3 linked regions of the Rubrivivax gelatinosus IL144 genome follow. The main gene of each other region encodes a partner of the protein of the gene in region 2 in a complex. Links are inferred from orthologs where the notes say so. Each region holds a gene or a part of one and is shown on either strand. Other genes may lie near its edges. The genes, in order: eno, RGE_RS19985 and pnp.

The links.
Region 1: the proteins of RGE_RS19985 (region 2) and eno are in contact, whole or in part, in a solved structure (PDB 2FYM), measured with the Escherichia coli proteins. The link is inferred for Rubrivivax gelatinosus IL144 from one-to-one orthologs.
Region 3: the proteins of RGE_RS19985 (region 2) and pnp are in contact, whole or in part, in a cryo-EM structure (PDB 9QH0), measured with the Escherichia coli proteins. The link is inferred for Rubrivivax gelatinosus IL144 from one-to-one orthologs.

What each region holds. Positions count from the first base shown.
Region 1 is NC_017075.1:1,541,115-1,544,248, reverse strand. The notes cover bases 1-2,986. They hold eno (phosphopyruvate hydratase), read left to right. Parts: upstream 1-844; coding sequence 845-2,128; downstream 2,129-2,986. Other genes in these bases: pnuC (nicotinamide riboside transporter PnuC), read left to right, coding at 2,424-2,986; ftsB (cell division protein FtsB), read left to right, coding at 2,132-2,410; RGE_RS07370 (DUF1330 domain-containing protein), read left to right, coding at 498-806; kdsA (3-deoxy-8-phosphooctulonate synthase), read left to right, coding at 1-489. Also shown: more of pnuC, read left to right, coding at 2,987-3,065; RGE_RS07350 (AAA family ATPase), read left to right, coding at 3,055-3,134. UniProt on the Escherichia coli protein: Catalyzes the reversible conversion of 2-phosphoglycerate (2-PG) into phosphoenolpyruvate (PEP). It is essential for the degradation of carbohydrates via glycolysis.
Region 2 is NC_017075.1:4,397,019-4,400,667, reverse strand. The notes cover bases 22-3,522. They hold RGE_RS19985 (Rne/Rng family ribonuclease), read right to left. Parts: upstream 3,126-3,522; coding sequence 222-3,125; downstream 22-221. Other genes in these bases: RGE_RS19990 (hypothetical protein), read right to left, coding at 22-93. In the rest of the region: more of RGE_RS19990, read right to left, coding at 1-21. UniProt on the Escherichia coli protein: Endoribonuclease that plays a central role in RNA processing and decay. Required for the maturation of 5S and 16S rRNAs and the majority of tRNAs. Also involved in the degradation of most mRNAs.
Region 3 is NC_017075.1:1,591,965-1,595,148, forward strand. What follows is about bases 66-3,101. They hold pnp (polyribonucleotide nucleotidyltransferase), read left to right. Parts: upstream 66-451; coding sequence 452-2,752; downstream 2,753-3,101. Other genes in these bases: rpsO (30S ribosomal protein S15), read left to right, coding at 66-299; RGE_RS07635 (NAD(P)H-quinone oxidoreductase), read left to right, coding at 2,762-3,101. Also shown: more of rpsO, read left to right, coding at 30-65; more of RGE_RS07635, read left to right, coding at 3,102-3,184. UniProt on the Escherichia coli protein: Involved in mRNA degradation. Catalyzes the phosphorolysis of single-stranded polyribonucleotides processively in the 3'- to 5'-direction. Also involved, along with RNase II, in tRNA processing.

The sequences.
Region 1 (3,134 bases), 2.9 Mb from region 2 along the record:
GCCCAGTGCGGCAAGCCGGTGAACATCAAGAAGGGCCAGTTCCTCGCTCCGCACGACATGAAGAACGTCATCGACAAGGCCCGCGCCGCAGCGCGCGAGAAAGGCCTGGCCGAGGACCTGTTCACCGTCTGCGAACGCGGCGCGAGCTTCGGCTACAACAACCTCGTCTCCGACATGCGCAGCCTGGCGATCATGCGCGAGACCGGCGCGCCGGTGGTCTTCGACGCCACGCACAGCGTGCAGCTGCCGGGCGGCCAGGGCACCAGCTCGGGCGGCCAGCGCGAGTTCGTGCCGGTGCTGTCGCGCGCGGCGGTCGGCGTCGGCGTCGCGGGGCTCTTCATGGAGACGCACCCGGACCCGGCCAACGCGATGTCCGACGGCCCGAACGCGGTGCCGCTGAAGCACATGAAGGCGCTGCTGGAACAGCTCGTCGCCATCGACCGCGTCGTCAAGCAGCAGCCGCTGCTCGAGAACGACTTCAGCTGCTGAGCCCGGCGATGACCGCCCCCGCCTACCTGCTGGTCGAGATGAAGATCAGCGACCCCGAGCGCTACAAGCAGTACATGGCCGAGGCGCCGGCGGCGGTGAAGGCTGCGGGAGGCGAATACCTCGTGCGCGGCGGCCGCCACGAGTGCCTCGAAGGCGACTGGAACCCGGCGCGCGTGGCGATGCTGCGTTTCCCCAGCTACGAGGCGGCCAAGTCCTTCTACGACGGCCAGATGTATCGTGCCGCGCGTGTCCACCGTCAGGACGCGACAGACTACTTCAACATGGTGCTCGTCGAAGGCGTTGACGCCCCGGTCTGAGCACGACAAACCTCCATCAGAAAAGAAAGGCAGCCACCGTGAGTGCGATCGTCGATATCGTCGGCCGAGAGATTCTCGACAGCCGCGGCAACCCCACCGTCGAATGCGACGTGCTGCTGGAAAGCGGCACGATGGGCCGTGCGGCCGTGCCCTCGGGCGCGTCCACCGGCAGCCGCGAGGCGATCGAGCTGCGTGACGGCGACAAGAGCCGTTACCTCGGCAAGGGCGTGCTGCGCGCCGTCGAGCACATCAACACCGAGATCAGCGAAGCCGTGCTGGGCCTGGACGCCAGCGAGCAGGCCTTCCTGGACAAGACCCTGATCGACCTGGACGGCACCGAGAACAAGAGCCGCCTGGGCGCCAACGCGACGCTGGCCGTCAGCATGGCCGTGGCGCGTGCCGCGGCCGAGGAATCGGGCCTGCCGCTGTACCGCTACTTCGGCGGCATGGGCCGCATGAGCCTGCCGGTGCCGATGATGAACGTCATCAACGGCGGCGCGCACGCCAACAACAACCTCGACCTGCAGGAGTTCATGATCCTGCCGGTCGGCGCGCCGACCTTCCGTGAAGCCATCCGCTACGGCGCCGAGGTCTTCCACGCGCTGAAGAAGATCATCGACGCCAAGGGCATGCCGACCTCGGTCGGCGACGAAGGCGGCTTCGCGCCCAACGTCGCCAACCACGAGGCCGCGATCCAGCTGATCCTGGAAGCCATCGACAAGGCCGGCTACACCCCGGGCGAGCAGATCGCGCTGGGCCTGGACTGCGCCGCCAGCGAGTTCTACAAGGACGGCAAGTACCACCTCGACGGCGAAGGCCTGGTGCTGTCGGCCGGCGAGTGGACCGACATGCTCGCCACCTGGGCCGACAAGTACCCGATCATCTCGATCGAAGACGGCATGCACGAAGGCGACTGGGACGGCTGGAAGCTGCTGACCGAGCGCCTGGGCGACAAGCTGCAGCTCGTCGGCGACGACCTGTTCGTCACCAACACCAAGATCCTCGAGGAAGGCATCCGCAAGGGCATCGCCAACTCCATCCTCATCAAGATCAACCAGATCGGCACGCTGAGCGAAACCTTCGCCGCCATCGAGATGGCCAAGCGCGCGGGCTACACCGCCGTCATCAGCCACCGTTCGGGCGAGACCGAGGACTCGACAATCGCCGACATCGCCGTGGGCACCAACGCCGGCCAGATTAAGACCGGCTCGATGTCGCGCAGCGACCGCATCGCCAAGTACAACCAGCTGCTGCGCATCGAGGAAGACCTGGGCGAGATCGCCTCGTTCCCGGGTCGCTCGGCGTTCTACAACCTTCGCTGAGCCTTGCGCTGGCTCAGCTTCGTGCTGGCGGGGCTGCTCGCCGCCGTGCAGGCCGACCTCTGGTTCGGCCGCTCGAGCGTTCCCTACACGATGAGCCTGCGCACCCAGTTGGCCGCCCAGCAGGCGGCCAACGACCGGGCGCGTGAACGCAACGAGCGCCTGGAAGCCGAGGTCAGCGACCTGAAGGAAGGGCTGGAGATGGTCGAGGAGAAGGCACGCGCCGAACTCGGCATGGTCAAGCCCGACGAGATCCTGGTGCAGGTGGCGCCGCCCCGGCGCTGAGACGGTCCCGGACGTGATCGAAGCGGTCCTCGCGCCCGCGCAGCCGCTGCTGCGCGTGGCCTTCACGCTGCTGGGCAGCCCGGTGACCTGGCTGGAGCTCGTCGCCTTCGCGCTCGGGGTCTGGATGGTGCTGTGCAACCTGCGCGTGAACCCGCTGGCCTGGCCGCTGGCGATCGCCAGTTCGCTGCTGTACGCCCTGCTCTTCGCCGACAGCCGGCTCTACGGCGAAGCGACGCTGCAGTTCTTCTTCATCGCCGTGGCCTTCTGGGGCTGGTGGCAATGGCTGCGTGGCCGCGGCGACGACGGCCAGCCGCTGGTCGTGCACCGGCTGACGCCGGCCGCGCGCCAGCGCGCGCTGCTGGCCACGGCGCTGGCCTGGCCAGCGCTGGCGCTGCTGCTGGACCTGGCGACCGACAGCGACGTGCCCTGGCTGGACGCCTTGCCGACCGTCGGCAGCGTCGCCGGCCAGCTGCTGCTGGGCCGCAAGCTGGTCGAGAACTGGCCGGTGTGGATCGCCGTCAACGCGGTCAGCATCGCGCTCTTCGGCTTCAAGGGGCTGTGGCTCACCGTGGTCCTGTACGCGGTGTTCGCGGTGATGGCCGCCTTCGGCTGGCGCGCCTGGGCACAGCTGGCGCAGGAACACCGTGGCCGCTGAAGCGCTGATCCTCGCCATCGTCGGCGCCGAGAGCACCGGAAAGACGGTGCTCGCGCAGACGCTGGCCGC
Region 2 (3,649 bases):
GCAGATCATGTGCAGCTGCAGCACCGCGCCCACGCCGAAGGCGTGGGCGGCGCCGATCACCAGCGTCAGGGCGCCCGCGAGGCGGGCCAGCATCAGGGCAGTCTTGGTCATCTGTTGAAAAGCGGAAACGACGGGAAGACGAGGGACGCGGCGCGAGCCGCCCCTTCATGAAAGAGGGCCGCAGGCCTCGCGGCCGGCGGCCCTCGTCCGATGACGGCCGGTCAGGCGCCGAGTTCGAACGGCAGCTTCAGCTGCGACAGGTCCTTGCGCGTCTCGACGAGCACCAGCGGGCCTTCGTCGGCGACGACGACCGGCTTCGGTTCACGCGGCACGTGCACCGGCTTCGGCTCGGCGGCGATCGCTTCCTGCGCGGCACGCACCTTGTCGGCGTCGGACTGCACCCATTGCAGCCCGGCGTCGGCGGCCAGCGCGCTCAGTGCCTCGGTCGGCAGCGCGTAGGGCTCGATGCGCGGCGCGGCCGGCGGCTGCGGCGCGGGCACGGCTTCGGCGACCGGGGTTTCCGGCAGCTCGGCGACGGCTTCGGCCGGGGCCGGCGGCGTCACCGCGGCGTCTTCGCCGACCACGGTTTCGGTCGCGCCCTCGGTCACGCCTTCGGTCGCGACGGCCTCGCCTTCGCGGCGTTCGCGGCGGAAGCGGTCACGGCCACGGCCGCGGCGGCGGCCGCCTTCGCGTTCACCTTCGGGCTCGCCTTCACGTTCGTGGGCTTCGGGGAACACGCCTTCGGGCGCGGAGGCTTCGTCGACCGTCGGCGCGGCGTCGGTGGCCGCGGGCGCGGCGTCCTCGGCCGGCACGGTGCTGCCGTCGACCAGCGTGCCTTCCTCGACCCGGCCTTCGCCGTTGCCGCGGCCACCACGGCGGCGGCGGCGGCGGCCGCTCTCACGGGTCTCGCCGTTCTCGGCGACCGGAGCGCCGTCGACCGGCGCCAGCGCCTCGGCGGCGGCCGGTGCCAGCGTGGCGGCGGCGGTGCTCTCCTCGGCGCGCGGAGCGCGTTCGGCACGCGGACCGCGGTTGCCACGCTCGCCGCGTTCAGCGCGCTCGCTGCGCTCGGTGCGTTCCCCACGTTCGGCACGCGGCTCGCGGGTCTCGCTGCCGGCTTCGGCGGCGTCGCGGCGGCCGTCGCGGCGGTTCTCGCCGCGGCCTTCACGCCCTTCGCGGGCTTCCTGGCGGCCTTCGGTGCGGCCGTTGCGGTTGCGTTCGCCGCGTTCGCCCCGTTCAGCGCGCTCGCCACGTTCGCCGCGCTCGCCACGGCCACCGCGGCGGCCGCCTTCACGCTTGTCCGGCGTCGCCGGGGCCGTTTCGGCGGCCGGGGCCGGCGCAGCCGGTGCCGCGGCCGGCGTCGGCTCGGGCATCGTGAACATGCGCTTGAACCAACCGAAGAAGCCGCCGTTGGCCGGGGCCGCGGCCGGCGCTGCCGGCGCGGGGGCCGGGGCGGCCGGTTGCGGCGCGGGCGCAGCGGCCTTCACCGGCGCGGGCGCCGGTGCCGGCGGTGCCGGCTGGTCGGGCAGCACGCCCTTGATCACCGGCTCCTGCTTGCTGCGGCCCTTGTCGTTGGCGTCGCGACGGCGCGTGATGCCGACTTCCTCGTCCGGCTCCTCGACCATCGTGTAGCTGGCCTGCAGGTTCTCCAGGCGCGGGTCGTCGTGGCGCAGGCGCTCGAGCTTGTAGTTCGGCGTCTCCAGGTGCTTGTTCGGCACGAGGATGACGGTGACGCGCTGCTTGAGCTCGATCTTGGTGATCTCGGTGCGCTTCTCGTTGAGCAGGAAGGAGGTCACTTCCACCGGCACCTGCACGTGCACGGCGGCGGTGTTCTCCTTCATCGCCTCTTCCTGGACCATGCGCAGGATCTGCAGCGCCGAGCTCTCGGTGTCGCGGATGTGGCCGGTGCCGTTGCAGCGCGGGCAGGTGATGTGGTTGCCTTCGGACAGCGCCGGGCGCAGGCGCTGGCGGCTCAGTTCGAGCAGGCCGAACTTGCTGATCGACGAGAACTGCACGCGGGCGCGGTCGGTGCGCAGCGCGTCGCGCAGGCGCTGTTCGACCTCGCGGCGGTTCTTCGACTCTTCCATGTCGATGAAGTCGACGACGATCAGCCCGCCCAGGTCGCGCAGCCGCATCTGGCGCGCGATCTCGTCGGCGGCCTCGAGGTTGGTGCGGAACGCGGTTTCCTCGATGTCGCTGCCGCGCGTCGAGCGCGCCGAGTTCACGTCCACCGAGACCAGGGCCTCGGTGTGGTCGATGACGATCGCGCCGCCCGACGGCAGGTTCACCGTGCGGCTGAACGCGGTCTCGATCTGGTGCTCGATCTGGAAGCGGCTGAACAGCGGCGCATCGTCACGGTAGCGCTTCACACGCGATGCCGACTCCGGCATCACGTGGTTCATGAACTGCTGCGCCTGCTCGTAGATGTCGTCGGTGTCGATCAGGATCTCGCCGATGTCCGCGGTGAAGTAGTCGCGGATCGCGCGGATGACGAGCGAGCTTTCCTGGTAGATCAGGAAGGCGCCCTTGCCGGCCTTGGAGGCGCCGTCGATGGCGTCCCAGAGCTTGAGCATGTAGTTCAGGTCCCACTGCAGCTCGGCGGCCGAGCGGCCGATGCCGGCGGTGCGCGCGATCAGGCTCATGCCCTTGGGATACTGCAGCTGCTCGAGGTTCTCTTTGAGCTCCTCGCGGTCCTCGCCCTCGATGCGCCGGCTGACGCCGCCGCCCTTCGGGTTGTTGGGCATCAGCACGAGGTAACGGCCGGCCAGGCTGACGAAGGTCGTCAGCGCCGCGCCCTTGTTGCCGCGTTCTTCCTTCTCGACCTGGACCAGCAGTTCCTGGCCTTCCTTGACGACGTCCTGGATGCGCGCGTTCTTGAGGTCGACGCCGTCCTTGAAGTAATTGCGCGAGATTTCCTTGAACGGCAGGAAGCCGTGGCGATCCTCGCCGTAGTCGACGAAGCAGGCTTCGAGCGACGGTTCGACGCGGGTGATCACCGCCTTGTAGATGTTGCCCTTGCGCTGTTCGCGGCCTTCGAGTTCGGTCTCGAAGTCGAGCAGTTTCTGCCCGTCGACGATCGCCAGGCGCCGCTCTTCCGGCTGCGTGGCATTGATCAGCATGCGTTTCATCGGTTCTCCCGGCATGCGCTTCGCCAAGGGCGGGGCGCACGCGACTCTCGCGTGCCGCCCATGCGCGGCACGCGCTGCCTCGTTCGATGCAGGAGAAACGCGGAAGAACCGACTGGCGCGAAGTGCCCTGGACTGCGTTCGAACCGCGCTGAAAAGATACAGCGACGGATCAGCGGCGCAGCGTTGGCGCGTGCGTTCCGCAGGCGGCTGCCCGCGCCGGCGACGTTCCGTCGCAGCGCATGTGGCGCGGCGACGCCGTCGCGCCGGCCGCGCCGGCGTCTTGCCGGGGCCTCGGGGCGAGGGCGTGGTGGATCGTCATGAACGGCACGTCAGCTCTGGGGTCCTGTCGGACGCGGGATCGAGGTGGAGTGTCTCCGGGTCTCGACCCTCGGGATTTCGGGTGCCTCCAAAACGAGGCGGGTTCTTCTTCGAATCTCGGTTCGCCCGTCGCCACGCGCCGCCGGCTCGCTCTGGCGGCCGGCCCGCGCGCCCGCGGCCGGGCGCTGCATCACCTGATGCTGTGG
Region 3 (3,184 bases), 2.8 Mb from region 2 along the record:
CGGTCTCCACTCGTCAAGAGGAAACGCCCATGTCCCTCGATATCGCGAAGAAGGCCGAGATCGTCGCGGCCAACGCCCGTGGCGCCAACGACACCGGCTCCCCCGAAGTCCAGGTCGCGCTGCTGACCGCTCGCATCAACGAGCTGACCCCGCACTTCAAGCAGCACCTGAAGGACCACCACGGCCGCCGCGGCCTGCTGAAGATGGTCAACCAGCGCAAGCGCCTGCTGTCCTACCTGAAGGACCGCGCGCCCGAGCGCTACACCGCGCTGATCGCCAAGCTCGGCCTGCGCAAGTAAGAATCGGATCCGGGGCTGCCGCACTAGCGGCGGCCCCGTCTTCACCGCTTTCTCCAACCGGGCACGGACGCAGCCGTGTCATTCCAACGACGCCTCGAACAGGGTTTCACTGGAATGGCATCGCGCCGGCCCACCACCGAAAGGCAATGCCCATGAGCATGTTCAACAAGGTCACGAAGAGCTTCCAATGGGGCTCGCACCAGGTCACGATGGAAACGGGCGAGATCGCCCGCCAGTCCACCGGCGCCGTCGTCGTCAGCGTCGATGACACCGTCGTGCTGGCTACCGTGGTCGCCAAGACTGAAGCCAAGACCGGCCAGGACTTCTTCCCGCTGACCGTCGACTACATCGAGAAGACCTACGCCGCCGGCAAGATCCCCGGCAGCTTCTTCAAGCGTGAAGGCCGCCCGAGCGAGCTCGAGACCCTGACCTCGCGCCTGATCGATCGCCCGATCCGCCCGCTGTTCCCCGAAGGCTTCTACAACGAAGTCCAGGTCGTCATCCACGTGCTGAGCCTGAACCCCGAGGTCCAGGCCGACATCCCGGCGATGATCGCGACCAGCGCCGCGCTGTCGATCAGCGGCATCCCGTTCAACGGCCCGATCGGCGCCGCGCGCGTCGGCTACGTCAACGGCGAATACGTGCTCAACCCGAGCGCCGCCCAACTGGCCGACAGCCAGATGGACCTCGTCGTCGCCGGCACCGAAGCCGCCGTGCTGATGGTCGAGTCCGAAGCCACCGAGCTGTCCGAGGAAGTGATGCTCGGCGCCGTCGTCTTCGGCCACGACCAGGGCAAGATCGCGATCGCCGCGATCAACGAACTGGTGCGCGAAGCCGGCAAGCCGGCCTGGGACTGGCAGCCGCCGGCCAAGGACGAGCCCTTCATCGCCAAGGTCAACGCGCTGGCCGAAGAGCCGCTGCGCGCCGCCTACCAGATCCGCAGCAAGCAGGCCCGCACCCAGGCCACCCGCGCCGTCGGCGCCAGCGTGCAGGCCGCGCTGAAGGAAGAGGGCGTCGCCTTCGACCCGGTCGCCGTCGACAACCTGCTGTTCGAGATCGAAGCGCGCATCGTGCGCGGCCAGATCCTGGCCGGCGAGCCGCGCATCGACGGCCGCGACACGCGCACCGTGCGCCCGATCGAGATCCGCTCCAGCGTGCTGCCGCGCACCCACGGCTCGGCGCTGTTCACGCGTGGCGAGACGCAGGCGCTGGTCGCCGCGACGCTGGGCACCGAACGCGACGCGCAGCGCATCGACGCGCTGGCCGGCGAGTTCGAAGACCGCTTCATGCTGCACTACAACATGCCCCCGTTCGCCACCGGCGAGACGGGCCGCGTGGGCAGCCCCAAGCGCCGCGAGATCGGCCACGGCCGCCTGGCCAAGCGCGCGCTGGTCGCCGTGCTGCCGCCCAAGGACGAGTTCCCGTACACGATGCGCGTGGTCTCGGAGATCACCGAGTCCAACGGTTCGTCGTCGATGGCCTCGGTCTGCGGCGGCTGCCTGTCGCTGCTGGACGCCGGCGTGCCGCTGAAGGCGCACGTCGCCGGCATCGCGATGGGCCTGATCAAGGAAGGCAACCGCTTCGCCGTGCTGACCGACATCCTCGGTGACGAGGATCACCTCGGCGACATGGACTTCAAGGTGGCCGGCACCGCCAGCGGCATCACGGCGCTGCAGATGGACATCAAGATCCAGGGCATCACCAAGGAGATCATGCAGGTCGCCCTGGCGCAGGCCAAGGAAGCGCGTCTGCACATCCTGGGCAAGATGGTCGAGGCCGTCGGCGGCGCCAAGGCCGAGGTGAGCCAGTTCGCCCCGCGCCTGTACACGATGAAGATCAACCCGGAGAAGATCCGTGACGTCATCGGCAAGGGTGGCGCGACGATCCGGGCGCTGACCGACGAGACCGGCTGCACGATCGACATCGGCGAAGACGGCACGATCACGATCGCCAGCACCGACGCCGACAAGGCCGCCTTCGCCCAGAAGCGCATCGAGGAGATCACGGCCGAGGCCGAGATCGGCAAGGTCTACGAAGGCCCGATCACCAAGATCCTGGACTTCGGCGCCCTGGTCAACATCCTGCCGGGCAAGGACGGCCTGCTGCACATCAGCCAGATCGCCCACCAGCGCGTCGAGAAGGTCACCGACTTCCTGACCGAAGGCCAGGTCATCAAGGTCAAGGTGCTCGAGACCGACGAGAAGGGCCGCATCAAGCTCAGCATGAAGGCGCTGCTCGACAAGCCCGAGGGCTACGTCGAGGAAGAGCGTCCGCGCCGCGAGCGCAGCGACCGAGGTGACCGTGGGGACCGCGGCGACCGTGGCCCGCGCCGCGAGCGTGAACCCCGCGAGCCGCGTGAGCCGCGTGCCGAGGCGGCTGCGGCCACCGACGCGCCGGCCACCGAGGCGCCGGCTCCGGAACAGGGCGCCGAGCGCGCCCCGGGCCAGGAGTAAGGCACGGCGATGCGTGCCGTCGAGATCAGCCGTTTCGGCCCGCCCGAGGTGCTGCAGCTGGTGCAGCGCCCGGCGCCGGTGCCGGCGGCCGGCGAGTTGCTGATCGCGGTGCAGGCCTCGGGCGTCAACCGCCCGGACGTGCTGCAGCGCAAGGGGCACTACCCGCCGCCGCCGGGCGCATCGGACCTTCCGGGTCTGGAGATCGCCGGCACGGTGCTGGCCGGTGCGCCGGCGGATCTCGCGGCCGCGGGGCTGGCGATCGGTGACGCGGTGTGCGCGCTGGTCGCCGGCGGCGGTTATGCCGAGCAGTGCGTCGCTCCGGCGGTGCAGTGTCTGCCGCTGCCGCGCGGGCTGACGATGGTCGAGGCGGCGAGCCTGCCCGAGACCTTCTTCACCGTCTGGCAGAACGTGTTCGCCATCGCGCGCCTGGCG